Regions from separate parts of the Marinococcus salis genome, predicted to be linked through region 2. Evidence: riboswitches for the same ligand, from Rfam matches in the RefSeq annotation. Region 2 holds a riboswitch; the other holds the start of a gene.
What was found. Region 2 has a riboswitch for glycine ahead of ACTTK6_RS02965 (serine dehydratase beta chain). Riboswitches for the same ligand answer to the same signal wherever they lie in the genome.

Region 1: linked by a shared signal. The riboswitch ahead of gcvT (glycine cleavage system aminomethyltransferase GcvT) and the one ahead of ACTTK6_RS02965 (serine dehydratase beta chain) in region 2 are both predicted to bind glycine.

Annotation. Positions count from the first base shown of each region.
Region 1 is NZ_JBQOJB010000003.1:84,023-99,425, reverse strand. Features, by position in the region: gene ACTTK6_RS03875 (GNAT family N-acetyltransferase) at 1-112, shown strand, start outside; gene ACTTK6_RS03870 (Na+/H+ antiporter family protein) at 240-1,547, shown strand; gene ACTTK6_RS03865 (Na-translocating system protein MpsC family protein) at 1,909-2,610, shown strand; gene ACTTK6_RS03860 (glycosyltransferase family 8 protein) at 2,646-3,497, opposite strand; gene cynS (cyanase) at 3,883-4,329, shown strand; gene ACTTK6_RS03850 (3D domain-containing protein) at 4,416-5,123, opposite strand; gene ACTTK6_RS03845 (DUF2513 domain-containing protein) at 5,658-6,020, opposite strand; partial or broken gene ACTTK6_RS03840 (5-methyltetrahydropteroyltriglutamate--homocysteine S-methyltransferase) at 6,182-6,322, opposite strand; gene ACTTK6_RS03835 (hypothetical protein) at 6,649-6,981, opposite strand; gene ACTTK6_RS03830 (metal-dependent hydrolase) at 7,137-7,610, shown strand; gene ACTTK6_RS03825 (CapA family protein) at 7,704-8,816, shown strand; gene ACTTK6_RS03820 (MBL fold metallo-hydrolase) at 8,926-9,537, opposite strand; glycine riboswitch at 9,762-9,850, shown strand; glycine riboswitch at 9,854-9,940, shown strand; gene gcvT (glycine cleavage system aminomethyltransferase GcvT) at 10,026-11,132, shown strand; gene gcvPA (aminomethyl-transferring glycine dehydrogenase subunit GcvPA) at 11,151-12,512, shown strand; gene gcvPB (aminomethyl-transferring glycine dehydrogenase subunit GcvPB) at 12,499-13,980, shown strand; gene ACTTK6_RS03800 (rhodanese-like domain-containing protein) at 14,038-14,430, opposite strand; gene ACTTK6_RS03795 (lipoate--protein ligase family protein) at 14,595-15,403, shown strand, end outside.
Region 2 is NZ_JBQOJB010000002.1:222,446-237,848, forward strand. Features, by position in the region: gene ACTTK6_RS02950 (hypothetical protein) at 1-10, shown strand, start outside; gene ACTTK6_RS02955 (catalase) at 86-1,723, opposite strand; gene ACTTK6_RS02960 (SulP family inorganic anion transporter) at 1,928-3,661, opposite strand; glycine riboswitch at 3,926-4,033, shown strand; glycine riboswitch at 4,037-4,114, shown strand; gene ACTTK6_RS02965 (serine dehydratase beta chain) at 4,193-4,690, shown strand; gene sdaAA (L-serine ammonia-lyase, iron-sulfur-dependent, subunit alpha) at 4,687-5,571, shown strand; gene ACTTK6_RS02975 (universal stress protein) at 6,155-6,637, opposite strand; gene ACTTK6_RS02980 (hypothetical protein) at 6,910-7,047, shown strand; gene ACTTK6_RS02985 (nitroreductase family protein) at 7,098-7,673, opposite strand; gene ACTTK6_RS02990 (pirin family protein) at 7,715-8,581, opposite strand; gene ACTTK6_RS02995 (MarR family winged helix-turn-helix transcriptional regulator) at 8,715-9,152, opposite strand; gene ACTTK6_RS03000 (Lrp/AsnC family transcriptional regulator) at 9,321-9,776, opposite strand; gene ACTTK6_RS03005 (DMT family transporter) at 9,962-10,864, shown strand; gene ACTTK6_RS03010 (SDR family oxidoreductase) at 10,878-11,750, opposite strand; gene ACTTK6_RS03015 (hypothetical protein) at 11,827-11,970, opposite strand; gene ACTTK6_RS03020 (GNAT family N-acetyltransferase) at 12,017-12,523, opposite strand; gene ACTTK6_RS03025 (3D domain-containing protein) at 12,692-13,363, opposite strand; gene ACTTK6_RS03030 (Hsp20/alpha crystallin family protein) at 13,832-14,269, opposite strand; gene ACTTK6_RS03035 (hypothetical protein) at 14,399-14,692, opposite strand; gene ACTTK6_RS03040 (DUF1648 domain-containing protein) at 14,972-15,403, shown strand, end outside.

The DNA of each region.
Region 1 (15,403 bases), on a different contig from region 2:
TTTTGCCGGAATGGTGCTTGAAACAGACCGGATGAATCACAAAGCACGAAGGCTTTACGAGTCGCTCGGCGGGGCAAAAAGTGCCTGGACTCATTACGAGTGGGAGTTTTAAGTGGCGAACAATGTTTTACTCTGATAAAGTTTGAGCAGGCTAAAGGATTTATGCTAAAATCTTCTTTGTGCGTTTAACACACATTCATATACATAAACGATCAAAGAAGAGAAACGAGGGAAACAAAGTGGAGTACGCAGTTATTGTTTCAGTGCTGGTATTAATTGTACTGAGTCTCTTCCGGCTGAATGTCATTCTTGCACTAATGGGGGCAGCAGTCACCGCAGGACTGATCGCCGGACTTTCATTTACCGATTCCGTCGAAATGCTCGTATCAGGCATGGGCGGCCGGGCGGATACCGCTCTCAGCTATATCCTGCTCGGTGTTTTTGCTGTCATGATTGGTTATTCGGGTATTACAGGTTTTTTAGTTACGCATTTAGTGAAGCTGTTAAAGAATAAACGGGCGGCTTTACTGCTGACTATTGCAGGGGTGGCCTGCCTGTCGCAGAATGTTATCCCAGTACATATTGCCTTTATACCAATACTCATCCCGCCGCTTTTGTATTTGTTTGACCATATGAAAATCAACCGGCGGGCGGTGGCGGTCAGCTTGACTTTCGGCTTAAAGGCGCCGTATATGCTGATTCCTGCAGGATATGGTTTAATATTTCATCAAATTATACAGGAGAGCATGAACGAAAACGGCATGAATATTGCTTTCGGACAGATTTGGCAGGCGATGCTTATTCCAGTAGTGGGCATGGTGGCCGGTCTGCTGGTGGCTGTATTCATTACGTATCGCAGGGAAAAAGAAACCGGGGCAGGAAACGTAGACGTTACAGAAGCGGAAAATGGCTTGAAAAACACAAATAAATTCCGGTTGTCACATCTATTGACGTTAATTGCGATCGTCTGTGCGCTCGTGGTTCAGGTATGGACAGAATCTTTAGTAATTGGTGCGTTGACAGGTATTGCAGCCATGTTCATTTTCCGGGTGGTGCCAATTATAGAAGCCGACCAGACAGTGAATGACGGTGTACGCATGATGGGGATGATCGCCTTTGTTATGCTGCTTGCCTCCGGATATGCTACCGTGCTCCAGGACACAGGAGCAGTGGAGGAATTAGTGGCAGTTACTTCTGACATACTTGGAGGAAGCCAGCTGCTCGGGGCAGTAGTAATGCTTTTAACAGGGCTATTGATTACCATGGGCATCGGCTCTTCGTTTGGAACGATTCCTATCCTTGCAGCGTTGTTTGTGCCACTGAGTGCCTCACTCGGCTTTTCACCGCTTGCTACAGCAGCTTTAATCGGCACTGCTGGAGCAATTGGAGACGCGGGCTCCCCGGCTTCTGACAGCACACTCGGCCCAACAGCGGGGCTGAATGCTGATGGCCGTCATGATCATATTTGGGACACATGTGTACCCACATTTCTACACTTTAATATCCCCTTGTTTATCTGTGGCCTGGCAGCGGCGTTTATTTTATAGCATCCATCCAGTAAATCCATTCATTGCAAAATTGATTCAAAACAGGTAAAGTGAAATGTGAATAAAAAATGAATGTTTTATACAGACGATAGAAATTTTTAGACAATAGGGCTGAAAATAAGTCGTTATAGTGACGGAAGATAAGGTTCATGGACCCTTTTTCGGAGGACTCCACGTACAACCAAATAACATAGTGATTGATGCAGGATCGTTAGACATTTGAGCTAAACGGTAAGCTACAAAGGATATTTTTCCTCTGTGGCTTTTTTTATGCTTTTATAAGGCTTCGCGCGTTTCTTTAGGTTGCTGTATATAAGCTTGTACAACAAGATAAGGTTTGAAAGAAAAGGAGAAGAGTGTCATGTCAGAAGTAAAGGAAGTGCAATCAGCAATAGCTGGATATATCGGAAAGGTATTGCGGAAGAGTTTTGGAAAAGGCCCAATCTCTGTACATACGACATGGGCACCGCCGTATTTTTGTGTCCATATTCGTGATTTTCTGGTACCGATGGAACAAATTTTGATTCAAAAAAATGAGGGCAGAAAAGTGGAAGAGCTTAGGGAGATGCTGATGGGTGTCCTGTATGCCGATATTAAAGCAGAGCTTGAAGCAGTGACTGGAGAGGAAATACTCGACATTTACACGAACTGGAACCTGCACCATCGCTCCGGGGTCATTTTTGGTACAATCGATACGCCTTTGGAGCAGGAATCCGGCACAGCGTATAAATGGCAGGAAGAGGTAAACAGCGTAGTGAAAAAAGCGGGAGAAAATAAAGAAGGGCTCTCAGCTGTAGTAGATACAAAGCCTTTAAACCACCGCGTAGTACTGATTGAACGAACCAGTGTATTGACCCCGGTAGAGCGCCAGCTTATTGAGGAAGGCCATGCCGAGGAAATTGAAGCCGCGAAAACGACACTTGTGAAAAGCATTATTGAAGAAACAAATTTACTGGCTCTGATGCCCCGGGAAGTGATTGATCCGTTTATTATCTGGGACTTAGACAAAGATATTAATTATTTAATATTTATCTGCAGCAGCAAGGAGTCTGAAGCAAAATAAAGCCGCACATTTATAGATGAAGTGCGGCAGGAATATTATAGGGAAGTTGGTTTTACTACAATTTCTTCTTTTTGGGCGGCGTATTTATGATACAGAGATTTTAAAGGATGCCTGGTGTTTGGCTGCCACGGTTTTTCCGGGCCGGTATAATGGACAACGGCCGGGTTTCCGGCAGCGCTGGTTACCTTTTTTCCCTGCCTGGTATCGGGCACAGCCTTCAGGAACATATCGGTCATCGTATTCCATTTCGGGTGGAGCTCGAACCAATGGTTATAAAGCACAGCATTCAGACCGTCCTGGTCGTGGTAAAGCATCCGGCTTTCATGCTTCTGGATAAACTGAACGACTTGATCGGTCACCTGGTGTTTTTTCCAATTCGGAACCTGAATCATCATCACTCCGGAATTAAAATACTTAGCTTCGGGGGGCATAAATAGGTCATCATTACGGTAAAAACCGCCGAAGTTTTCTACTGCGGCAATAACCTGGCGCCGCAAGGGAACCTTCCAGAGTACTGTAATATCCTCTTGAATGATGGTATCGCAGTCGATATACAATACTTTATTTACGTCGGTAAACAAGTATGGAATGGATAACCGGTAATAGGCAGCGTTAGTAATGTGATAAGAATATTTATGGTTTGCCTGAAAAAGGTTTTTATACTTGTTTGTGTCGATCGCATGGAAGACGACACGGGATTTAAAATGAGCTCCGAGTTGTTCGAGCATTTGCTTTTGGTAGCTGCTCCAGCCAGTTTCGATAACGTGAAATTCGATACTTTCCGGCTTCGCTGTGTTCGTAAGCAAGGAAGTCAGGGAAACAGCTGTATGCTCCGCATAATTTGCGTCAGCAACCGTTGTAACAATATAGGGAGAAGAATAAGACATTGCAAGCACTCCTTCATGGGGTAATAGTAATAATCTGGTTTAGTCACAGAAGCACCCGATGCATGCCTGGAACTAAAAAGAATCAGCGCTCGGGCTTTTTCTTTTCAGCTTATGATTAGCTCCCAATGGTCTAACTCATTGCTGCTGAAGACTGGTAGAGTCACTTTTAAAAACAGCATAAAAATGGGCAGGTAACTATACATATATCCCTGACGCATCTTTTTGAAACAATAAAACGGGGTATTGAGGAAAAATGAACTGTTAGAACTAGATTTAACGCTTGCTGCTTCTAATTTATATTAAAAAAGATGACGGTATTCATATATTCAGGTAATGGCTGCATGTTAAGGTGAAATAGAACAAAACAAGGAAGGAGATAAAATAAATGGATATGAGTGAAGTCACCGCCAAGCTGATAGAAGCAAAAAATCGAAAAAGAGCTACTTATCAGGATCTAGCGGAAGCTGTGGGTCGCAATAAAACATGGGTGGCTGCTGTTATTCAGGGCCAGGCATCGATGGATGAAAAAGAAGCAGAAGCGCTCTTGAACTACCTTGAAATTCCTTATGAGGAAATCAAGCATGAACTGATGACGCCACCGTACAAAGGCTCATTAAGCGAAGACGTTCCAACAGATCCGCTTATTTATCGATTCCATGAGATTACTCAGGTATACGGCACCACATTAAAGGAAATTATTCATGAAGAATTCGGTGATGGCATTATGAGCGCCATCGATTTTAAAATGGACGTAGAGCGTGAGGAGGATCCAGGTGGAGACCGGGTAGTAGTCACGTTGAACGGTAAATTTCTCCCGTACACAAAATGGTAAACGACTAAAGCCATCATAAAAGAGACGCCTTTCCAATCAAAATGGAAAGGCGTCTTTTCATTTCACTATAAAATCCAATAAGTAGATTAGTCTACTACGGTTACTTCAACGCTTCGGCGCCCAAAAGAATATGCTTCAGATTTGCTTGGAACGTGAACGTCAATGCGATTCCCGTTAATGGCTCCGCCAGTATCCGCTGCCGTATAAGTACCCATGCCTTCGATTTGTACTTCAGAGCCAAGTGGAATAACATCAGGGTCTACAGCTATTACTTTTGCATAACGGTTGGTATTTAAGTTAACCCCTGTAGCAGTGATGCCGCTGCAGCCTGCGCAGTCAGCTGTATAAGCAGTAGCTTCAACTGTCATGGACTCTCCGCCGGAAGTGTCTTTAGAGCTGCTGCTTTCAGAAGTGGAGGCAGATTCTACTGCTTCCTTGCCGCTGCCGTCCGCTTCAGAGCTTTCTACAGCCTCATTTTCACTGGAACTGCTGGAGCTTTCCCCGTAAAGTGCTGCTTTTGTATTTGGCCCGATGATACCATCGACCGTAAGACCTTCGTCAGCCTGAAAATCACGAACAGCAGCTGCAGTGATTGAACCGAAAATTCCGTCCACTTCGTAATCGTAGTACCCTTTATCGTCGAGTACAGACTGGGCTTCGGATACGGAATCATTGGAATCGCCCTGAACAAGCAGACTGTCTGATGCGTCACTTACCGCTGGTGCTGCAAAAGCTAAAGCTGTACCAAGAACTGCGCCGCCGATCCAATGTGAAGCTTTCGTAGTTTTCATCATAATTAAAAAATTCCTCCTCAGAGAGTATAAAAATTTTTATTTGTAAGTATTTAATGTTAATGAATGTGAGCAAATAAGTTTTGAGATACGTATGGTGAATTAGCCTGTCGCATGTTTGTAAATTTAACTTGAAGCAGAAAAACTTTCAAGTTAAATAGGACGAATGTAATGCAAACGTAACAAGGTTAAGCATTCTGAAATATATGAAAAATTATGTGTAATATTAAAAAACCCTTATTAATAAAGAGATAAAAAGTATTTTCCTAAGTCATATTTCCAATAACGCGAACGTAATGTTACAAATTAAAATAGCGAAAAAACAGTATGATTTTAATTGAGCAAGAAGAATGTACCAATTTTTCAGTGGGTAATAGAATTAAAAAATTGTGGAAGGTAAATAAGCAAAGAAAGGGAGGTGAAAGCATTTGCCAGGGTATACAAATGAAAAAAGCCCCCTGATAAACCAGGGGGCTTAAAGAGAGCTATGTGAGAAAACCTGAAACATAAGAAATTAGTTGTGATTAATTCTGCCTGTCAGTCATTGCTTAAATGCTGGTAGAGCGTAGTTTTAAGTAGGTCAGTCAAAACGGTCAGAGGGATATTGGACATTGACCAGCCCTTTTCCATGGCTTTTTCCTGAGTTCTGTTCCAAATATCCTCATCCTCGGCCACATCAATGAAATCATGGCCGGCAAAAGTGATTTTAATATTGTGATAGCTTGTTACCTGCTTGCTTAATGTTTTGTGGCGGGTAGCCTCAATCAGGCCTCCTTCGGTGAGCAAATACATGTAATAATCGGTTTCTTCGTTTTTGGATGTCAGGCTGAAGCCGGGTTTTTGCTCCTTCAAGTCGATCAACAGCTTCCTGATTGCTTCCATATCTCTTTCCATCACCATTTTATCTTCCACCTTTTTTATACTTACTGAAATTATAATATTGGGACCGTGATAAATGCCAGAAAAGATTTATGCATTCGAACGCAGCGAAGAGATAAATCATTACTCTTCGTGGGTGTGATAAAAAAAGAAGCCGGGGCGCCGGCTTCTTTTCCGAATACTTAATTCCAGACGTCTTCGGCAAGAGAAACGACGTGGCGTACTTTCGCCCATTGCTCTTCTTCTGTAAAAATATTACCTTCTTCGGTAGAAGCAAAGCCGCACTGCGGGCTTAAACCGGGTTGTTCAAGCGGCGTATGTTTTTCAGCTTCCTGCAGTAACGGCCCATAGTGCTTCGGCGCTTAATTCACCATCTGAATACCGTTACCGGGCTTTTTAAGTCGCTCCGGACGAAGGAAATTCCCAGCATGTTCCGCTCGAAACGGTGCTTGCGTTAAACTACCCACTCCTCTGTAATATGTAGAAATTTAAAATTCGACAGGAAAAACAAAAAGGCCCCGCTTTTTCTGTCTATTCACCTATTAATAGTATATGGAAGCAGGTAACGGTTTGTCTATACAAACCATTGGCCGTATGCTGTGCTTAGGCAAGAATAAAAGACGGATTTGGTTTTTTTATATAGTCTCCATTAACGGCGCCGCTGAAAAATAACGACTGCTTCGCCAGACTCATTTGTATGAGAAACAGTACTATAAGCGGAAAACAAACGATAAAGGCCGTTAAATCCTTTTAATTTAATGACAAAAGCTATGTCTTTTAAGGACATTTTTTCCCCGGTAAGAGCAAAAATAGCTTTTTTCGGGCGAAAGCTGTTGTCCATTTTATCAGCTGAGTGCTTATCCATGTGCTGAAAAACCAGAATGGTTTTCAACTGGCTGGCAAAGTCTCCTTCAGCCTTCATTGCCTCAACTTTTTTCTTTCTCGCCCGGTTGAGTGCAGAAGGTTTTTCCACGGAAATCATTATAAATCACTCCTGAAAATAAATTGTGTGCTTTTCTTTTCATACCCTGACAGCTGTATAATCCAACCTGGTGAATTAGAGCACCCCGGATAAAGTTTATGAAAATAAAAAACCGTGAATAAAACAATCATCTCCAGCAGAAAGAAGGACCGCCTGTGATTGAAATTTTAATTGAACATGTACCAAGCACACTGCTTCACCTGCTGACTGGTGCAGCGATAATGTATATATTTTACGGAAGCCCGTGGTTAATCAGTTCAGATCGCCTGAAAATCATGGCATTCGGGGCGATAGTACTAGTGCCTGATATTCCAAAATTATTTGGCAACTATATCTTTCATACGCTTTTAACAATGCCGTTTATTGCTGCGGCGCTCGCTGCAGTTGTTCGCCCTGCCTTGGGTGGAGGATTTCCTAAAGCCTGGGCGGCTGCGTTTGTTACGCTGGGGGCGGGCTCTATGCTGATTGACTTTCTTGGAAATGGCACCCAGCTTTTATACCCAGTGGCCACGAAAAACTTTTCCTATCCGTTGCTTACTCAGGAATGGTGGGTGATTGTACCGCTATTATGTATTTTGGGAATACTAATTATCCGTGGAAGAAAAAACGTTTCTCCCCGGCAGCCATGAAAAGCTATGAAACCCCTTCAATTTCTATGAAGTTATTAGTAAACTTATAGTATATTTCGACTAGTAATTCTATTTGAATGAAAAGAGGGACTCATGCGAAAATTTTATGCAGGCATAACTGTTGGTTTTATTGTTCTGAGCGGCTGCAGCACCGGGGAAGAATCAGCGCAGGAAAACGAAAATTCAGAGACACAAAAAGAGACTGAAAGACAGGAGCAAAAACAGGAAGATGAGAGCGTCACGGTTGGAGCAGCTGGGGATGTGCTGCTGCATGGACGCGTATATAAAAGGATGGAAGAAGACGGAGAGTATGACTTCACGCCGGCATTGAAGGCAGTTACGCCCATGCTTAAGGAACCGGATTATATGATTGTGAACCAGGAATCGATCCCTGGCGGGGAAGAGCTCGGCTTGTCAGCTTATCCTTCTTTTAACAGCCCGTACGCGATTGTAGATGATCTTCAGGATGCCGGAGTGGACATGCTTTCCGGGGCCAATAACCATACACTCGACCGCGGAATGGAAGCTGTAAATAACGCGATTAATCATTATGAGCAGATTGGCATGGACTACGTAGGGGTATATAAAGACGAAGAGGATGCAGAGCGCAAGCGTATCGTAAACGTGAAAGACGTTGATATTGGTTTTCTATCTTATACGTATGGGTTGAACGGCATTTCGATTCCGGAGGAGCACGATTATGTCGTTCAGAAAATTGATAAGGAACAAATACAGGAAGACGTTGAAGCGATGAGAGATGAATCGGATGTTGTGGTAGTGAATATGCACTGGGGAAGTGAATACGAAAGACTCCCCAATGAAGAACAGAAAGAACTGGCTCAGTTTCTTGCAGATCTGGAAGTGGACGTAGTTCTTGGCCACCATCCTCACGTGCTTCAGCCGATGGAATGGGTGGAGGGCGAAGAAGGCAATGAGACGCTGGTTTATTATTCGCTTGGTAATTTTTATTCCGGGCAGGATACGGACTATACCGATACAGGCGGCATTGCAACATTCGATATAGAAAAAGACGGGGAAAAAATAAACATAACGAACCCAAACGTTGACTTTACTCAGGTAGTTCCGGGCCCTGAAGACCAATATACGGTAAAACCGATGGCTGAAGCAGAGCACCCGGCTGAAGGCGGAGAAACGGAACAAGAGCTGCATGAACACGTATATCAATGGATGGAAGAAGCAGAGTAACGGGCATCTTAGTATTCAGATGAAAACAGGGAGCCGGGCTCAAGATAATTTCAAACACTGTAATATATTATAAAAGGACCTCTGTTTAAAAACAGGGGTCCTTATCACATTATGCACCAAATCCATTAATAAACGGATTGGAATTCATTTCGGTTTCGATATCTGTAAAGGGGCCGTGGCCGCAGGCTACAACCGTATTTTCAGGAAGGTCAAGCAGCTGCTCGTGTATGGAGGCTAACAGTGTATCCATATCGCCGCCGTAGAGATCGGTCCGGCCAACCCCGCCTGAAAACAACACGTCACCAGAAAATACTGTGTTAGTTTCTTTATGCCAATAGGAAACACTTCCCGGGGAATGCCCCGGTGTGTGAAGCCATTGAAATTCAAAACCGCCAAATTGAAGCCTTCCTTCTGACTGCAGCAAGTGATCGGCAGGCTTCGTGGTAAATGCAGCCTCTGGCATCATACGGCTCGAACCGTTTTTCTGAGGGTCTTCAAGCCAGTCACTTTCCTGTTCGTGAAGATAAACCGGGATATTGTATGCTTCCCGAGCAGTATCAAGCGCCCCAATATGATCAAAATGGGCGTGTGTTAACAGAATTGCTACGGGGTGAAGCTCGTTTTCCTGGAGAAAGGTGAGCAGTTTATCGGCATCACCGGCCGGGTCAATAATAACAGCGTTTTTATCATTATCGTACAGAACATAGCAGTTTGTCTGCAGTGGTCCAAGCGGTAGCTGTTTTCCAGTTCATAGTTTCCCTCCAATTAGTATACTGTCTTTAGTATAAACAATATTTTTCCCGGAAGAAATAACCGATCTGCACATACATACGAATAATTAATATGGTTTTATTGAAAATGTTCGGTTTCATTTTTTTTAGCATTGGTTTTTATATGAATTAATGATAAAATATGAGCAAATAAGAACGTACATATAATGCGCGGATGATGGTAAGGGGAGAGACTGCCAGGCAGCGCCGAAGGAGCAAACCGTAACAGGTGAATCTCTCAGGCAAACAGACTCTTACTGGACGCTCCTCTGGAGAGCGCTTCTTTTGAAGCCACCCACGAAGACACTCTTTCTGCATTGCGGAAAGGAGAAACTTTCTGGTTATAGGACAGAGCTTCCATAATTCATGGGAGCTCTGTCTTTTTTTGTTTTTTACTGTTTTGATTTTTCAGAAAAAATAATTAAACGAGGTGATTTCTTTGGCAGAACTAAAACGAACTCCGCTGTATTCAGTGTATGAAAAATACGGAGCTAAAACTGTCGATTTTGGTGGTTGGGAAATGGCAGTTCAGTTTTCGGGCATCAAAAGCGAACACGAAGCGGTTCGTACAAAAGCCGGCCTGTTCGACGTCTCCCATATGGGCGAGGCGATCGTAGAGGGTCCAGAGGCTGCTGATTTTCTGCAGTACATGCTCACAAATAACATAAAAAACCTGGAGCCCGGCAAAGCGCTGTACACCGCTATGTGCTATGAAAATGGCGGCACAGTTGACGACCTGCTCGTGTACCAGCTCGAAGAAGAAAAATACATGCTTGTTTTAAACGCAGCCAATATTGAGAAGGACCTCGAATGGCTTCGCCGGCACGGGACGGAAAACGTAAGCATCACGGATATCTCAGAAAGGACAGCATTAATTGCGGTGCAGGGCCCGGAGGCGGAAACGATACTACAGAAAGTAACCGACGCATCTCTTTCAGAAATACTGCCTTTTCGATTTGCTGCCAGTGCTTCTATCGGAGAAACAGGAAACGTTCTTATATCAAGAACTGGCTATACCGGTGAGGACGGATTTGAATTATACTGCCGCTCCGGGGATGCGCTTTACTGCTGGGAGACTATTATGGAAGCTGGAAAAAGCAGAGGCATTGTCCCTTGTGGACTTGGCGCAAGGGATACCCTGAGGTTTGAAGCGAAGCTGCCGTTGTATGGACAGGAACTGAGTGCAGATATCACCCCGCTTGAAGCCGGCATCGGCTTTTGTGTAAAACTGAAGCAAGAAAATGATTTTATCGGAAAAGAAGCTTTAAAGGAACAAAAAGAAGCAGGACTGAAACGCAAGCTGGTCGGTATTGAAATGGTCGATAAGGCGATACCCCGTCCGGGATACGGCGTACGAAATGATGACGGAGCAGAAATAGGATGGATCACGACAGGCACCCAGTCCCCGACGCTCAAAAAAAACGTAGGACTCGCACTTTTAAATGCCGAATGGAGCAACCTGGATCAGGCGGTAGCGGTGGATGTGCGTGGAAAAGCCAAGCGGGCGAAAGTGGCAGCTGTGCCTTTTTACAAACGGAAAAAATAATACGAGGAGGCGTCAAAAATGGATTATCGCTATTTGCCAGTCACTGGTGAAGATAAAGAAGAAATGCTCAAAACAATTGGCGTGGATGCCATCGATGAATTATTTGAAGATGTGCCGGAAAATATTCGCTTTGCCGGAGAAATGGATCTGCCAAAGGCTCTTGGGGAAACGGACCTTCTAAAGGAAATGAAACGCCTTAGTGACAGGAACGCTAACGTGCAGGACTGTGTATCCTATCTCGGAGCAGGGGTGTACGAGCATTATATACCAACGGTCGTCGACCATGTGCTACGGCGTTCAGAATTTTATACGGCGTATACTCCGTACCAGCCTGAAATTTCGCAGGGCGAGCTGCAGGCAATATTTGAATTTCAAACGATGATCAGTGAACTTACGGGAATGGATATCGCTAATTCGTCAATGTATGACGGGCCAACAGCGCTTGCTGAAGCAGCGCTGATGGCTGCGAGTGAGAACAGAGGGAAACGGCGGACCATTGTAGTATCAGAAACCATCCATCCCGAAGCGCTCGATGTATTGAAAACCTATGCGGCAGGCCCCGGCCTTACAGTGAAAATTGTTCCTGAAAAAGATGGCCGCACGGATCTGGATAAGCTTGAAAAGACGATCGATGCTGATACCGCAGGAGTAATCGTACAATACCCGAACTTCTACGGAACCATTGAAGATTTAGCGGCTGTAAGACAGGCAGCCGACAAAGAAAATTCTTTAATGATTGTTTCTGCTAATCCTCTGTCCCTGGGCATACTGACGCCCCCTGGGCACTTTGGGGCGGATATTGTTGCGGGAGACGCCCAGCCGCTTGGCATCCCGATGCAGTTTGGCGGACCGCACTGTGGTTTTTTCGCGACTACCAAAAAACACATTCGAAAAGTTCCCGGACGGCTTGTCGGGCAGACTGAAGATGAAGACGGAAGCCGCGGCTACGTACTGACCCTCCAGGCAAGAGAGCAGCACATCCGCCGGGATAAAGCGACCTCCAACATTTGCTCGAACCAGGCTTTGAATGCGTTGGCGGCTTCTGTAGCGATGACAGCTCTCGGTAAAAAAGGTTTGAGGGAAACAGCAGAACGAAATATTAAAGGTACTCACTTTTTAAAGCAGCTGCTAAAGCAAAAAGGAATACAGGTGGTCCACGAATCACCGTCGTTTAATGAATTTGTCATCAATCTCAGCCGGCCGGCATCGGAGGTAAATGAACAATTATTTCAGCATGGAATCATTGGCGGTTATGATTTAGGGGAGGTTTCAGCGGATAAAAAAGGCCAGATGCTCGTATGTGTGACCGAACTTCGGACAAGAGAACAGCTTGAAACCTTTGCCGACCAATTGGAGGTGCTTGTACATGAAACAGCCTAACCAGCCATTAATTTTTGAACAGAGCAAATCAGGCCGGGTAGCGTATTCGCTTCCCGAAACAAATATTCCTGAGCAAAGCCTAAGTGACATTTTGCCGGAGGCTAGTATCCGCAACGAAGAACCGGCGCTCCCGGAAGTGTCCGAGCTCCAGTTAGTACGCCACTATACGGCCCTGTCGAACCGGAACTACGGGGTGGATTCTGGTTTTTATCCTCTCGGCTCCTGCACAATGAAATACAATCCGAAGATCAATGAAGAAACTGCCCGCATGGCTGGATTTGCCGCGACGCATCCGTATCAGCCGGAGACTCAGGTGCAGGGGAATCTCGAAATGATGCACGACCTGCAGCAGGCCCTGGCTGAAATAACCGGCATGGACGAAGTCACTCTGCAGCCGGCAGCCGGCGCCCAGGGAGAGTGGACCGGCCTGATGCTGATACGGGCGCTTCACGAAGCAAACGGTGAAACGGAACGCACCGAAGTGATCGTCCCCGACTCTGCGCACGGAACGAACCCTGCTTCAGCAACAGTGGCAGGATTTGATCATGTGACGGTCCGGACGGACGCCCGGGGCCTGGTGGATCTTGAGCATCTAAAAGAAGTTACGGGCGAAAGAACGGCTGCCCTTATGCTCACGAATCCAAACACGCTTGGGCTGTTTGAAGAAGACATTATGGAAATAGCGGATACGATTCACCGGGCTGGCGGGCGTTTATATTACGACGGAGCCAACTCCAATGCTATCATGGGCATCACAAGGCCCGGAGATATGGGCTTTGACGTTGTACACTTAAATCTCCATAAAACATTCACCGGCCCACATGGAGGCGGCGGTCCCGGCAGCGGTCCGGTGGGCGTAAAAAAAGAGCTGATCCCTTATCTGCCCGGGCCGGTACTCACGAAAGAAAATGATAAGTACTACTGGGACAAAGACCGTCCGCATTCCATCGGCCGCGTAAAGCCGTATTACGGGAACTTTGGCATTAACGTACGTGCTTATACCTATATCCGGACGATGGGTGCAGAGGGACTCAAAAAAGTTTCGGAATATGCAGTGCTGAACGCCAATTATTTAATGAGACGGCTCGAGCCGTATTTTGACCTTCCGTATGGCCGTCACTGCAAGCACGAATTTGTTATATCAGGAAGGCGCCAGAAACAGCTTGGAGTACGAACGCTTGATATAGCTAAACGACTGCTGGATTACGGCTATCATCCGCCAACGATTTATTTTCCGATTAATGTCGAAGAGTGCATGATGGTTGAACCGACCGAAACCGAGGCCAAAGAAACGCTTGATGCCTTCGCAGATGCCATGATTGAAATTGCCAGGGAGGCAGAGGAGAGCCCGGAAATGGTACAGGAAGCGCCTCATACTACCGTAGTCGGAAGACTGGATGAGACGCTGGCAGCACGAAAACCGGTACTGACGTATAATACTGAAACCTCGCTCAAATCCATGAAATAACGATAAAAGGAAAATTAAACACAAAAAGGGAAGAGCAGCGCCTGCTCGTCCCTTTAATTATGCGCTTTTTTTCTTTTTACTGATTTTGCCTGTCCAGCGCTTAAATCCGCCTTTCAGGTGGTAAATATCCCGGTTTCCCTTATGCTTTTTGATCAGCTTTGCGGCTTGCTTTGAACGCATGCCAGACTGGCAGTATAAATAAACAGGCTGGTCTTCCCGGATTTCAACCATCCGCTGCTTCATTTGCGAAACGGGAATATTCCGGGCCCCGAGAATGTGGCCGCCATCGTATTCTTTCGGCTCACGCACATCGATAAGCTGGGCTTTACGATAGCCTTTGATAAAATCTTCCTGTGGTAATGCAGTTAAGTCCTTCGGTCCGACAAACCGGCGTACAATCAGAAAAACTAATACTGCAATGAGCACTACCCATAACCATTCAAATATCATATATATTATTTCACCTCTTTCCAGGTCGATTGCAAATTAATTATAACGCATAACCCCGTTGCTTTGCCAGATTTCTAATTAATGGGCGGTCATTTTTATATATGGAACGCAGTGATCTCTGCTACAATGGAAGTGGAAAAATTGAGAAAGAGAGATGAACGTTAATGGCAAAAGATACTTGGCTTTTTATAGATTCAGGCAACCGGTCGCCGGCCTATAATATGGCTCTCGACGAAAAACTGCTGCAGTGGCACAGTGAAGGGCAAATTCCGCCGGTGATAAGGTTTTACGGATGGAATCCGCCGACGCTGTCAGTCGGTTACTTTCAGAAGGCAAAAAAGGATATTGATATGGAGGCAGTGGAAAAGCACGGTGTAGGTTTTGTGCGCCGGCCGACGGGAGGCCGGGCGGTTCTGCACGATCAGGAGCTGACCTACAGCATTATTGTTTCAGAAGATCATCCGGAAATGCCGGAAACGGTGACCGAGGCCTACCGGGTACTCTCGGAAGGAATTTTGCAGGGGTTTTTAAAGCTTGGCCTGGATGCTTATTTTTCCGTGCCGAAAACGAAGGAGGAGGAAGACTCGTTAAAGAATCCCCGTTCGGCTAACTGTTTTGACGCCTCGTCATGGTATGAGCTGGTCGTAGAGGACCGGAAAATTGCCGGAAGTGCCCAGACAAGACAGCGCGGGGTCATCCTGCAGCACGGATCAATTATTCTGGACCTGGATGAGGACAAGTTATTTGATTTGTTTAAGTATCCGAGTGAGCGCGTTCGGGAAAGAATGCAGCAGGCTTTTAAAAATAAAGCCGTCGCGATCAACGAGCTTACAGACAAACCATTCACGCTGGAAGATCTGAGGAGTGCTTTTAAAGAAGGATTTGCCGACGGTCTGCATGCCGACCTTGAAGAGTATCAGCTAACTGCGGATCAGGAGAAAGAAGTAGAGGCGCTGGCAGCAGAACGATACGA
Region 2 (15,403 bases):
TCATAAATAATCGTAAACAATTAAAAAGCTGAAGCCGGAGAATGATCTCCAGCTTCAGCTTTTATTGTTTCAGGCTGTCTTCGAATTAATAAGGATCCGATGGAATCCCATGCTCTTCAGCCTGTTGGACGCCTTCTTCCGTTTTCGTGGCGCCTGCAGGCCCGCCGTGCGTGGAATCCTGGTCTGCGCCGTCTGTGGAGGTGCTGTTTTTCAGCCCTTCTTCAACACGGCGGCCGTATTCCTCATCACACTTCTTAAAGTGGGCAATCATTTCTTCCTGAATTTCCGTTTTACATGGAATCAGGTTGTCCACGAGGTTTTTGATTAATTCATCTTTTTCCCATTCCTTGAACTTGCGGAACGTTTCTCCCGCTTGTTGGTAAGGATTCTGGCGGTCGATGGCTTCTTTTTTCACTTCTCCTTCGGTATAAGGAGTGTGAGGCTTGCCGCTCATCTGTGCTTCCTTCAGGTTATTCATTGTGGAAGGCTCGTAGTTCACGTGTGGATTCTGGCCTTCGTCGTTATCGACTTTATACGACATCTGTCCGCCGCGCTGGTTGGTTGCGACCTTTTTCTTCGCCTGGTTGATCGGCAGCTGCAGATAGTTGGCGCCGACGCGGTACCGCTGCGTATCGGAGTACGAGAACGTACGGCCCTGCAGCATTTTATCATCGGAGAAATCCATGCCGTCGACAAGAACGCCGGTACCAAAGGCGACCTGTTCCACTTCGTTGAAGTAGTCCTCCGGATTGCGGTCAAGCACAAGCTTGCCGACAGGAATCCATGGGAATTGATCCTTCGGCCACAGCTTCGTATCATCAAGCGGGTCAAAGTCGAGCTCCGGATGATCGTCGTCGCTCATCACCTGGACGCGAAGCTCCCATTCCGGATAGTTGCCTTCTTCAATGGCTTCGTACAGATCCTGGGTGGCGTGGTTGAAGTTTTTGCTTTGGATGCTGTCCGCTTCTTCCTGGGTCAGGTTGCGGATGCCCTGGATCGGTTCAAAGTGGTACTTCACGAGCACCGCTTCACCGTCTTCGTTCACCCATTTGTACGTATTTACCCCGGAGCCCTGCATCTGCCGGTAGTTAGCCGGAATGCCCCACGGGGAGAATAAAAACGTCAGCATGTGCATAGCTTCCGGCGTCTGCGACATAAAGTCGAAGATCCGTTCGCTGTCCTGCACGTTCGTGACCGGATCCGGCTTCAACGCGTGAATAACGTCCGGAAATTTGATGGCGTCCCGGATGAAAAACACCTTCAGGTTATTGCCGACGAGGTCCCAGTTGCCGTCTTCCGTGTAAAATTTCACGGCAAATCCGCGCGGGTCCCGTAGCGTTTCCGGGGAGGTCCCGCCGTGAATCACGGTGGAAAAACGAACAAATGCCGGTGTCCGCTTGCCTTCCTCCTGGAAGATTTTTGCGCGTGTGTATTTGGAAATCGGCTCATCGCCAAAGGAACCGTACGCTTCAAAGTAGCCGTGCGCACCTGCCCCACGGGCGTGAACTACCCGTTCCGGTACACGTTCACGGTCAAAGTGGCTGATTTTTTCCAGGAACTCGTAGTTTTCAAGCGTCGTCGGTCCGCGATTGCCGACGGTTTTCGAGTTCTGGTTGTCCCGGACAGGGTGGCCCTGTCTCGTCGTCAGCGTACCGTCTTCATTCCTATATTGCTTATCGTCGTTTTTTTCTTCGTCGTGTTCGTTATTGCGGTCTTTACTCAATGCTGTTACCTCCTTTAGGAAATCTATTCACTTTTACCCGGGTAGTTTATGGTTTAAACAGTTATTCCGAATTTTTTAAATTCGTAGTATATAGCTATGCACCCTGGCACAGCAGTTTTTCAAAGGCAGTTCCCTTATCCTGGTGAAGCACAAATCAGGCTGGCGGGGACTTCCCTGCCAGCCTCATCCATAACTATACACATGTTAAATCATATAATCCCAGGAATCCTGCTTCGGCTCCTCGGGAGGCTTAAACGGTACGTTTCTTTCGTGCTCCAGAAAGCCCTCGAGGGTCTGGTATTTAATCGTTTCCGGGTATTTTTCCTGCCAGCCGGCCCGCAGCAGCAGATCCCGGACCGGACCCTTCAGCTCCACAAACCATACCTGCACGCCTGGGTCCCTCCGGAACATTTCAATAATCTGTTCCAGAGCGCCGATGCCCGTAGTATCAATGTCGTTCACCCCGGACATGTCAATCGCGGCCTTCAGTCCTCCGCCTTCCGTTTTGCGGCGGTCCTGAATCGTTTTTTCCACCATTTTCACGAAATAGCCGACATTCGAAAAATGAATGCGCGTATCCGCCCGCACGAGCACCGTGCCCGGCACCCGCTTTGCGTGCGGAAACCGCTGCAGATCCAGATAGCTGTGGGTGTCCTCCTCGTAGCCGATTTCGACAATATTCGGGCGGGAAATATGGCGCAAAAGCAGCAGGATGGAAAAGCCAATCCCGATTAACAACCCCCACTGAATGCCGACGAGAAGCGTCGCAGCAAATGTCACGATCCACACCCAGCCGTCCTCCGGCTTTACGCGAAAGGCGTCCTTTAACGACCGGATATTAATCAGGCCGCTGACCGAAACGAGAATAATCGCTGCAAGCACCGCATACGGCAGATAGTAAAATAAAGACGTGAAAAAGAGAAGCGTCACCAGCACACCGGCTGCGGTAATAATCATCGCCGCCTGGGAGGCCGCTCCCGACCGGTAGCTGACCGCACTTCTTGAAAAGCTGCCGGTCACCGCATAGGAGGAAAAAAACGGCCCGGCTATATTGGCATACCCGATCGCCCGGATTTCTTTATTCAGGTTAATACCGGAATCATTTTTATCACTCAGCGTTTTCGTAATCGCAAGCGTCTCCATCATCGCGATCAGCGCAATGGTGAGCGCGGTCGGGACCAGCACCTGTATGTCCGCCAGGTTAAAGCCCGGAATGGTAAAATCCGGGAGTCCCTGCGGCACCCTTCCGACGACGCTTACTCCCTGGTTATCGAGCCGGAAAAGCGCCACCGCCGCAATACTCAGCACGACGACGATGAGGGAAACCGGTAAATTCCGTTTTGCTTTCCGGCCCCCGATCAGCACTAGAAGACTGGCTATTCCTACAAGCAGGGTCGGGATATGTATCTGCGGCAGATGCACGATCACATCCCGCAGCAGCGGAATAATCTGTGTCTGGCTGCCTACGCTGATGCCCATAAACTGGCCAAGCTGGCTCATGCCGATTGCAATCGCCACTGCCGACGTGAACCCGCTGATCACATTCGGGGAAATAAACTTTACAAACGCAGCGGCGTTCAACAGGCCAAGAGAGACCTGCACCACTCCGACCATTACCGTCAGCAGCAGCACAAGCCCTACGTATTCCGGCGTCGACGGCTCTGCATACAGGGACACGCCGGAAAACACAAGAATGGATGCCATCGCTACCGGCCCGATGGCCAGATGCTTTGACGTGCCAAACAGCGCATAAAGAATGAGTGGAAGCAGAGAGGCATACAGCCCCATGACCGTCGGCAGGCCGGCAAGCACGGCATAGGCCATCCCCTGCGGGACAATCATAACAAAGATGGTAAATCCCGCAGCCATATCCTTTTTCAGCGACTGATTATTATAATCCTGCGGCATAATTAATATATCTTTTATTTTCCCAGGCATAAATCCTTTCCTTCTTTCTCCGTGAACTCACAAACAGTACGGCGATTAAATCTCTCTCCTAATAAATCATGAACCATAACGGCCTAAAAGAAAAGCCCGCACTATATTTTTTTGACTCACGGCTTAAATACAGCTGTACGCCTGCTTTAGTCCTTTCTACACCGATTCTCTCCAGTATATTGCTAAGATCCGGCTGTCAAAAATAGGTTTACTTTTCCAGCAGGGATGTTTAAACTGAAATTAACACAAATATTGGTTTCGCAGATGAATGTATTGGGAGAGTCTGTAAACGTATTTTACAGCACCGAAGGAGCAATCCTCTCCAACAGCCGGAAAGGAAAAACTCTCAGGTACCAGGACCAGTACAGGATGCACCTCTGGAGAAGGTATACGTACCTGCCGAAGAAGAAAATTCTTTTTTAAGAATGAAATCTTTCAGGCTCACAGACAGAGAAACGGCGCCCCAGGCCGCTTCTCTGTCTTTTTTTCTTTTTTGTAATCGCTTTCAATTTTGAATATGGAGGAATTGCTATGGAGTTTGACAGCTGCTTTGACATTATCGGCCCGGTGATGGTCGGTCCTTCGAGCTCCCATACTGCCGGGGTGGTATCGATTGGAAAATTCGTGCATGACTGGCTGGGAGACGTCACTGACGTGACAATCACGTTCTACGGCTCTCTCGCCTCCACCTATCAGGGCCACGGCTCGGATAAAGCTGTCCTCGGCGGCCTGCTCGGGTTGTCCGCACACGATACCAATGTCCGTAATGCCTACGCTCTGGCAAAGGACAGCAGCCTCCGTTACGACTTCCGGTTCTGCACGAACACCCCCGGCGGCTGCCACCCCAATACTGTTTATTTACAGGCCGCTTCCGCCACAGAGACGGTCCATGTCACCGGCGCATCCATTGGCGGCGGTGTAGCCTATATTTATGAAATTAACGGATATCATACCAGCATTAATTTGGGCACAGGCTCGGAGATTTTATCCATCGCCGCCCGGATCAAAAAGGAGGCTCCATCTAGATGAAAGACACGATTGAAAGTATTGTGCAGGAATGTATGGCCCAGGACATTAGTATCGGTGAGTGGATGCTCCGCCGTGAAGTGGATCGCTCCGGTTCGTCCCGCGGACAGATTTTCGGGCGCATGCAGGAACGGCTGCAGGTAATGAAGCAGGCCGTCCGGGAGGGGCTGGGTGACCTCGCGGAAACGGAAAGCAGGCTCTCAGGAGGCGATGCCTACCGCATGCATCAGTATAACCAGCATACCGCCCCACTATCAGGACCAGTTATCAGCACGGCGATGGAAGCCGCAATGGCAACGTCGGAAAGCAATGCCAAAATGGGCCTTATTGTAGCAACTCCTACGGCAGGCTCTGCAGGCATTCTGCCTGGAGTGATGGTCTCTCTTCAGGACAACCGCGGCATGGACGATGAGAAACTGACAATGGGACTGTTCGCAGCGAGCGCCATCGGCTACGTTTTTGCGAACCATGCCTTCATTTCCGGAGCGGCCGGCGGCTGCCAGGCGGAAATCGGGTCAGCGACGGCTATGGCGGCGGGAACGATTACAGAACTGCAGCAGGGGTCACCGGAGCAGGTTTCCCACGCGACGGCCATGGCAATGAAGTCACTGCTCGGCCTCGTGTGCGACCCGGTTGCCGGGCTTGTCGAGGTGCCGTGCGTAAAAAGAAACGTGATCGGCACCTCCATAGCCTTTTCAGCAGCTGATATGGCATTAGCCGGCATTACCAGCCGCATTCCCTGTGACGAAGTGATCCAGACGATGCATACCATCGGCAGGGACATGCCCGGCAGCCTGAAAGAAACCGCCGAGGGAGGACTCGCCCAGACCAAAACAGGCAGAGAAGCCGCCGAACGGCTGTATCAGCGTCCCTGTACTTTTTAATCCCTAAAACGATATCATTCAACCAAATGAGGTGCAGCTATGAACGAACGCCGCTTTTTTCAAATCTGGTTCGGTACTCTCACTCTCATCAGCATTATATTTATGTATTGGGCCATCGCTTTCTCCGCCTTCGTATTAGGAGTTCTCTGTTTCTATAATCCAAAGTTCCGCAGCAGGTGACGCCTCCAGTTGTTAAAAATGAAATTATTGTCCTTTTCCGCCGTTTGTGAGCATTCTGCTTTTTGTTTCCCTGCCGCCGTGCTATTCTTGCTATACGTCTTTTCGAAGGAGGTCATTTCCATCGACCATTTTGCATATGTACTTCAACGCCCCAAAAATCAGGTAGACATAGGCACGGCTGCTGATATCCGTTCACGCTTTGGCAGCCAGGAACCCGTTTATTTTTGTTCGGAGGACGAACTGCTTAATAGTTTAAACTCCTTCCGCAATGAGGAACTCATTATTACCACCGTTAGTGACCTTCCGATCATTAAACAAAAATGGGACGAGAAAAACCATTATAATTTATAAATGCACGTAAAACGCTCCGGCTGATTTTCAAAATCTCCGGAGCGTTTTTGGATTATTGGAGCGGAGTTGCATGAGCCCGCTGAATGGAGGCAATCGCCCGGTCGACCACGTGCACATCGCACGGGGCATGCTTTTGCACTGCCTTCGTGACAGTGTTCCCCTGCATGACCTGCTCGAGCGCATTCCCACCGGACTGGCCGACGATGATAAGATCTGGTTCAAGCCTTTCACACAGCTGGTTCACCAGCCGCTTTTTGGGTACGCCATTGTCCAGCACGGATTTAACTTTGGATACACCTTTTTCTTTGGCGTTTTTTCGATACGCTTCGAGCTGGTACTCGGCCTCTGCGTACAGTCGTTTGATCCCAATCGGATCCATCCAGCCAAGCGACGAATATTCATTATAATGAAACACATAGGCCAGGGTTAAATCGGCTTCGTGTTTGACAGCAACGCGGCAGGCTTCATCAAAGGCATCAACACTCGGATTATTGAGCACATCAAGGGCAGCCAGGATATGAGTATAATTTTTCATTCCATTTCACCTTCTTATATTTTATAATAAAAGCCAAAAAGCACGCAGGTCTCCCTGACCGGTACTTTTTGGCTTATGTTGCAGGCTTATGGATTCCTGACATTTCCGCCGCATTGGCTTGTATTTCTTACCGTATTCCCAGGCGGATTTGATGTTCAAACTACAAAAGTTTTCTTTTCACCATTTTCATTCATTTTCACACGTAATTTGAAGTTTGAAACAAACGGGAACCGGATAGAGCTACCCATGAAACCTTGTTGCAGGAGGAACGTATGAATAAACATCACCTTTTAAACCAGCTTAATGCGTTAAAACAGCAGTGGATCCAAAAGGAAATTTCTCTGCGGGAGTATGTGCAGCAGCGTTTGAACCTGCGCCAGCAGCTGAATAAAAAACATGATGAAAAATAACAAAGCCAGGGAGCGGTCTTATTCCGCTGCCTGGCTTCTTGTATGAACCATTATTTTTCCGTAATCCAGGTGGTCACCTGTTCTACTGGCCTCCGTCTGCCTTCTTTCATGTCCCGCAGTGGATAGCCGAGGTAGATCAGCCCGAGCACCTTTGCCTGTTCACCGAGCCCGAACAGGGCATTCATTTTCGGGTGATAGCAGTGGGCTCCCGTGCGCCAGAACGCCCCCAGGCCAAGCGCATGAGCGGCAAGCAGCATGTTTTGTATTGACGCATAGACTGCTCCGTACTCTTCGAGTGTCTCTACCCGCTCTTCCCTTGAAGGCTCGGCCGCCACGGCGATCACCACCGGCGCCCGCAGCGCCTTGTCTTTTTGCTTCTCAAGATTCTGCTGTTTCTCTTCCCTTTCTGCCGGCGTCATCCCTTCCGCGGCAATGGCAGCCATTGTTTCTCCCAGCTGCCTGCGGCCGTCTCCGGTCATGACGAAATACCGCCACGGCTCTGTTTTATGATGCGACGGAGCCCAGGTCCCGGCTTCCAGTACTTTCGTGATAACTTCCTCAGGCACCACGGTTTCTGTAACGAGCCCATTGCTGCGACGTGAATGAATGGCTGTCAGCACGTCCATCCTGCTTCATCTCCTTCGTTTTAAATGCCGCTTACGCCAGTTTATTCTGCCGGCGGTCCGAATTTTCCCTGATGGAAGTCCCGGTACGCCTGCTTAATTTCGTCCATGCTGCTCATCACAAACGGACCGTAGGGCACAATTTCCTCCCGGATCGGCTCGCCGGAATACACGAGCAGTCTCGTGCGTCGTTTGTTTGATTTAATTCGTAGCGTAGACAGGGCTTGCGGATCCCCGTCCTCCTCGAAAGTGAGCGTCGCCACATCGTGCTTATTGACGGTTCCGTCTGCAACGTCAGCACTGCCGGAGAGCGTATATATAAAGGCATTGTGATTTTCCGGCAGGTGATGCACGTATTCAGCGCCCTCCGATAAATTAATTTCGGTTAACGTGATGGGCACAAGGGAGTCCAGCGGCCCCTCTTCACCAGCAATGCTTCCAGAAAAGATTTTTAAATACCCGCCATCAATTTGTACGGTCGGGGCTTCTTCCCCGTATACGTTCTGGTAAATGGTTTCCGTGTTTCGTTTGTCTTTGGGAAGGTTCAGCCACAGCTGCAGCGTATGGGCAATGTCATTTTCCACCCCGTCTTCGGCATGCCTCGCGGCCCACCCGGCATTCATATACTGCACATCACCGGGCTCGAGAATATCGCGGCCGCCGCCGTTATCAATATGCTCGAGCCGTCCATCCACCACGTAGGTGACCGTCTGAAATCCCCGGTGCGGATGATCGGGAAAAGTACCCTTCTTAAACCAATCTTCGGCCATTAAAATGAACGGATCAAATTCTTTCCACCGGTCCACCGGCAGCACCCATCCCTTTTGGATGGAGGGAAAACCGAATTCTTCGTACTGCACCGTCCACTTATCACGAATCCGGCGTTGAAACAGGTCCTGGTTACGTTCCATCAACAGCACTCCTTTTTGAATTTAGTATGCATAGCAACTATTTCCTGAAAAAAATATATTTACTTCATCTGTCCTGCTTCTTTAGTACAACATATATCTTTTTGTCCTGCAAAGAATCTACTCAGCGGCCTTTCTATTCCTCCCGCAGACTTTCGGAGACGTTTTTATTTATTTTAGCAAGCGTCTGTTCAAGCGCTGTCAGCTCGTTTCGGCTGATGCCCTTTGTTACCGCAGCGTTGAACCGCTCCGCTGCCGGACGCACCTTTTCCTGCAGCTCCCTGCCTTCGTCTGTCATAAACAGCTGCACCGCCCGCTGGTCTTCGGTGCCCGCGGCGCGGCGCACGAACTGCTTTTTCTCGAGCTGGGAAGCCATCCGGGCCACATTCGTTTTGTCCTTCTGCAGCTTCCGGGCGATGTCGTTCTGCGTACGCCCGTCCTCCTCCCAGAGGAGCATCATAATGAGATTCTGCTCGGGGGTGAGGTTAAACACCCGCAGCTCTTCTTTTATAAAGCTGGTTAATTTCAAATCGGTCTGGTGAATCATAATACTGATAAAATCTTCGGTATGCATATGAACTTCCTCCGTTGCGCTGATGGATTGAATCGTGTTTACTTATTTTTCAGCAATAGCTTCTATTTCTTCGTGACGCTGCGCCATGTATACCGTCCACTTTACGGGTGAACGCCGGCCGGAAACCTGCATGTTTTTGAATAAATCGGTAAAGGCCTTCTGCCGGATTTACTTGCGAAGCGGAAGCACTGTAGAAGCTTTCACTTCCCGAAGAACAATGCTTGTCTGCAGCTGGGACACTCCGAGCTGGTTTAACTCCCGGATGAACGCCTCCAGCTCCTTACGGTCACGGTGGATGGTTTTGAGCATATAATCAAACGCCCCGGTCATGCAGTAGCACTCCATGACCTCCGGCATCGCCGATAAGTGGCGCTCGAGCTCGTTTATCTGCTGCGTCTGGTGAATGCTTGTGCTCATGAATATCGTGCACAGCAGGTCGTACCCCAGCTTTTCCTGGTTTAGGATCGCCGTATAGGAATCAATGTAGCCGTCCTGCTCGAGCCTTTTTACCCGTGCATGAGTAGCGGGGGCGGAAAGGCTTACCCGCTGGGACAGCTCCAGGTTGCTGAGCCTTGTTTCCGTCTGCAATAAATCGAGAATATGTACATCCACTTCATCAAGCATGCGTTTCCCTCCCGAAGAATATTCGTTTTCAGCACTTTTCTAACCACACAAACAAAAACAAATTCTGTTTTCCCATAAATAAATTAATATCATTTTGAATATATTCATTTATAGAGAATAATATTTCTTCCATTCATTTTACATGATACATTTATTCCAAACAACACTACAGGGAGGAATAACGCATGAAATACGCCGGATTACTGCTGCTTGCGAGCCTCTGCTGGGGAAGCAATTTTATCGTCGGCGAAGGCCTTACCGCTTACGCGTCACCTGTGACGCTCACCATTTTGCGCTACGGGATTGCCGCATTATGCCTCCTGCCTGTCCTCCTGGTTACAGAAAAACGCCTGCTGCCCCGCAAAAAAGCGCTTCTGCCGCTGTTTCTGATGGGTATCACAGGCGTTGCCCTGTTTAACATTCTGCAGTTCGCTGCACTTGCTTCGTCGAACGCTACCAACATAAGCATTATCTCGACGATGAATACACTGTCGATTGCCCTGTTTTCAGCGATACTGCTACACGAACGGCTGCGCGGCGCGCAAATTGCCGCCATGCTTATTTCCACTGCCGGCGTATTGCTTGTCGTGACAGAAGGACGCCTTGAAAGCTTTTCTTTTGCCTCCGGCGATGCATGGATGCTTTTGGCGGTGCTCGTCTTCGGGCTTTACTCCATCTGCAGCCGCTGGGCGACCACCTTCGTTTCGCCAATGATGTCCGTCTGCTACTCCGGGCTGTTCGGTGTTCTGCTGCTGCTTCCCATTAATGGCTTTCAGGTGCCCATCCACCGGGTGGATGCCGTGTTTATCAGCTCGATGCTGTTTCTAAGCATCATCGCTACGATTGTCTGCATGGTGCTGTGGGGGATCGGCGTACAGCATTTGGGAGCGACAACGTCCGGGCTGTTTTTAAACTTTAACCCGCTGTTTACCGCCCTGCTTGCCTTTGTGCTTTTTGGGGAGCAACTGACCTGGCCGCAGGCAGCCGGCAGTGCAATTGTCATCGGCGGGTGTGCGGCGTTTTCCCTCTTCACGAAAAAGCGCGGGAGGCTGCGATCAGCTCCCGCGCTTCAAAAGCGTACGGCTTAAGGTGTGGTGGTAATTAAGAATCGCTAGGCAGCGTCCGCACAAGATGCTCGAGCGCGTCATGCATCGGCGTGGCCGGACGGCCAAGCAGCTTCTCAAAATCATCGCTTTCGACATCGAGCGAACCGCTGCGGATGCCCTGCTGAATGCTTACGAGCATCGGTACAACCGTCTCCGGCATACCGGCTTCCTTCATAATTTCCGCATATTCATCGTCGTCCACGTGCTGCACCGGAATTTCTTTTCCAAGCACGTCTTCAAGCACGCCAACGAGTTCATCCTGGGTATGCGGCCGTCCGGAAAGCTCATATACCGACTGCTGTTCCCCTTCTCCGGCGAGAGCGGCCGCCGCCGCTTCCGCGTAGTCGAGCTGCAGCGCCCATCCTACCCGGCCGTTTCCGGCAGCCGTAACCCACGGCGCATCGTTCATGGCTCCCTGAATGCCTGGCACTTCGTTTTCAAGGTACCAGTTGTTTCGCAAAAACGCGTATGGAATACCGGTTTCAATAATTGCATTTTCAGTGGCTCGATGCGGTGGAGCCAAAAACATCGTGCTGCTTTCCGCATGGCCAATGCTTGTATAGGCAATAAAGGAGACGCCGGCCCGGGCGGCTGCCTCCACCGCGTTTGTGTGCTGGCGAATTCTTGTGTCGTTGTCCCCGTCGGTTGAAATAATGAGCAGGCGGTCCACACCGGCAAACGCTTCGTCCAGGCTTTCCGGGTCGTCAAAATCGCCGCGGCGCACGTCCACGCCCGCTTCCTTCAAATTGTTTGCCTTACCCGGGTTCCGGACGCTGACGGCCAGCTGGTCGGCCGGCATCTTCCGCAGCAGCGCCTGCATGACTTTGGATCCTAATTTGCCTGTTGCTCCGGTTACTAGTGCTTTCATATGTCATTCCTCCATTTCTACTGTTAATTATAACCAAAACAGTTACATTCGGTACACTGAAACGCTTGGACCGTGGCTAGCCAAGCGTCAACACAGCGAGCGCTGTGAGAAACAACGTATAGCTGCTGTAAATGGAAATTTTCCGCACCCGGCGGTTAGGAATGAAATTGACCGCTGTCAGTACACCGGCGAAGCCCAGCACCATAAGCATGATAAGCATTGTTTTCCTCCTTCGGCCGCTGTAATCGCAGCCGTTTTTCTTCTATTTAAATAAGGCGCCTGTACCGGAGCGATATGTAATCTTCATCCTCCGTATTGGCATATCCGGTACGCTCTCCTTCGTACGTAAAGCCTTTTGCATCATAAAACGGAATCGCGAGCTGGTTGCCTTTCTGGACCGACACCCATTGTTCCTCGGCCCCGAGGAGCTTCTGCTGCCGGGTTACGGCTTCAAGCAGCATGGTGCCGACCCCTTCATTGCGGCGGTCCGGATCCAGATATAGCACGTACAGTTCGGATTCCTTTTCCCTTGTCATACCACCACCCGCAGCACCAATCACTATTTCGTTCTCCACTGCCGAAAAATAGCCGCCCCAATCGAGGCTTGTATGCTTCACTTCATCGAGCACTCTGGAAACATTATAAAACTCCCGGCACACCCGCTCGAGATAATCATCATTGCAGAGCCCCCGGTACGTGGCCCACGTAGCTTTCGTACAGACAGAAATGATGCCGGAAACGTGCGAAGGCCCGGCCTGTTCGATATGTATCATCTTTTTTCCTCCGGAGTAACAATTATAATTATAAACAAAATTAATTTCTTACTTTACCTCTTTCATATTATAAGTGTTTTAACTGCTTTTTAATATCAGTCATCATTGGAATTTAGAAATAAAAAAATCCCCTCCAGCTTTGGAGAGGATTTTTGCCTGATCCTATTATTAGTCGACTACTGTTACTTCAACGTCCTGACGGCCGAAGGAATAAGCTTCGGATTTGGTTGGCACATGGACATCCATGCGGTCGCCATTAATTGCACCGCCTGTGTCAGCTGCTGTATACGTACCCATGCCTTCGATTTTCACTGTGGAACCGAGTGGGATTACGTCCGGGTCAACAGCGACTACGTTCGCATTAGGATCTTCGTTTAAGTTTTTGCCAGTGGCAGTAATACCGCTGCAGCCTGCACAATCAGCTGTATACGCCGTAGCTTCCATCGTCATGGTTTCGCCTTCACTGCTGCTGTCGGAGGACTCAGAGGTCGATTCGCCTGCTACTTCCTCGCTGGAATCACTGGAAGAATCAGAAGATCCGCCAAGTGCTGCCTGTGTTTCCGGGCCAGCTACGCCGAAGTAGTCGCCCGCAGAAGAAGAGATACCGTTGTCTGCCTGAAAGTCTTTAACCGCGCTTTCCGTTCTTGGTCCGAACGTAGAGCCTGTGTTTCCGTTAAAGTAGCCTTTTTCTTTCAGCGTGTCCTGCAGTGCTGCTACAGAAGAGTTAACGTCTCCTCTTTCCATTTGGCCGTGGTCGCTGATAGATGCGTCTGCTGCCTGTGGTGCTCCGAATACGACACCTGCTGTAACTGCTGTTCCGAATAATGTTTTTTTCATCATATTAATTCAACCTCCGAGGTAAAGATATTTTTTTCGCCTTAATGACGATGCCCAATGACCTGTTTGCCTATATGATTACTTACCTTTACGTCAATACTGCGTGGATAGGTTGATTGTTTAATGTAGTTGATTGCCGAAATACTTATGTGCTTTCTCTCAAACACAACGCTACCGATTATGACGCTGGGGCTTGAAAATATCAATAGCATTAATTTAGATGTAATCTCCTCTTAATAAACTTTCTTTTTATGTAAAAAAAGCAGGCCCAATGGCCTGCTTTAAAACTTCATAAGCATATATTTGACGCCTTATACACCAAAATTTGTCACAAAATATTACAATCAGATTACCGCCTTCGAAATGAAGGTGGGCATTTCCTCTTGAAATAAATCATTTAACGCGGTAATACGAGGGCATTCAACGTATTTAAACACGGAAATGAAATTTTACATTATGATTGTAATATTTCTATTGAATATCGATTTGTTTTTTCTTGATGGAGCGTTTTTCTTCTTTCGGCAGCTGCAGCTTCAGTACCCCGTTATCAAAAGAAGCCTGTATTTCGTCGTCTTTGACGTTGTCGAGAGTCACCCGCCGCCGGAATTCTCCGTAGCTTCGCTCCCTGTGGACATAATCATCATGGCTGACATCCTGCTTTTCCTCTCGTTTAGCGCTGATGGACAGCACCGGTGCTTCGTATTCCACCCGGATGTCTTCCTTGTGAAAGCCCGGAAGCTCCGCTTCCACCACGTACTCTTTGTCCTCATCCCGGACATCGAGTTTAAACTTATTCATGTCCTGAAAAGGTTCAAAGAAACGGTCGTTCAGCAAATCTCCAAATCCAAAACCACGAGAAAGATCCGGGAAAAACCCACGATTACGGCGATTAGGTGTTAAATCTGCCATCATGCATTCCTCCTTATCCGAAAGTAATGGTATTTTCATTATTAATTATATACGCTTATTACACATTTGAAACTATCTTTTGCTCAAAAATTTCATAAAAAAACCTCCCGGATCCGGGAGGAAATATCATTACTTCTTCAGCTTTTTCGGCAGCTTGCCTTTTGCTTTTTTCTTCAGGCGCTTTTTCTGCTTCGCCAGTTTCTTCGGCGTACTTTTTTTGTTTAAAATGTAACGCGGTTTTTTAGACTTTTTCTTTTTGTCTTTCTTCTTGCCTTTCTCATCACCTGGAATCAGGCCTTTTTTAATTTTTTTGGTGATCAGCGGAAGAGATCCGCCGATCAGGCTGCCTGTGGCCACCCAGCCATAACCCTTGTTATCCTTACTGGTATTCTCTTGCTTACTATTCTTGTTTTCCTCTGCCATATCATCATCTCCTTTGATGGTTCAGTCACCGATAGACGCCTGTATGCTGAAGTAAGACCGCTGCTTAATAATTAATTGCTCATACTTATATCTTTTCCGAACTATTAATATTTCAAACAAAAATTCATTAATAATAGCTTTTGCATTTCTATTTTATACATAAATATAGATAATTTTCTTTAATTGTTAAAAGCAAAGGTGGCGATAGTTCAACTGTTTTTCAAAGGCATATTTGCTAAAATAGGCATTAACAGGAATTTAAATGAGGTGGATTTCCATATGGAATTGTTGAACCAACATTCGGAAAAAGCTCGCGTTTCACGGCCGAAGGTCTGTGCTTGGCTCGACGCTGCGGGAATTATATTATTTCTAACAGGGGCAGTCTTTTTTGCTTTTATGTATAGTACATTTCCAGAAGAAGTGCCTGTACATTTCAGCATGAACGGAGAAGTAGATGCGTATGCAAACAAAGCGGCTATATGGCTTTTGCTGGCTCTCGCTTCTATATTATGGATTTTCATGTCCTTATTGGAACGAGTGCCACATATACATAACTACCCCAGGAAAATTCATGAAGGCAATGTCCATGCCCAATACCGCAACAGCATTCTTCTACTGAATACGGTAAAAAATTATATGCTGGTGATGTTTATCGGTTTAAATGCAGCGTTTGTCACAAGTATTAACGGCTCTGAGCCGCCCCACTTGTTA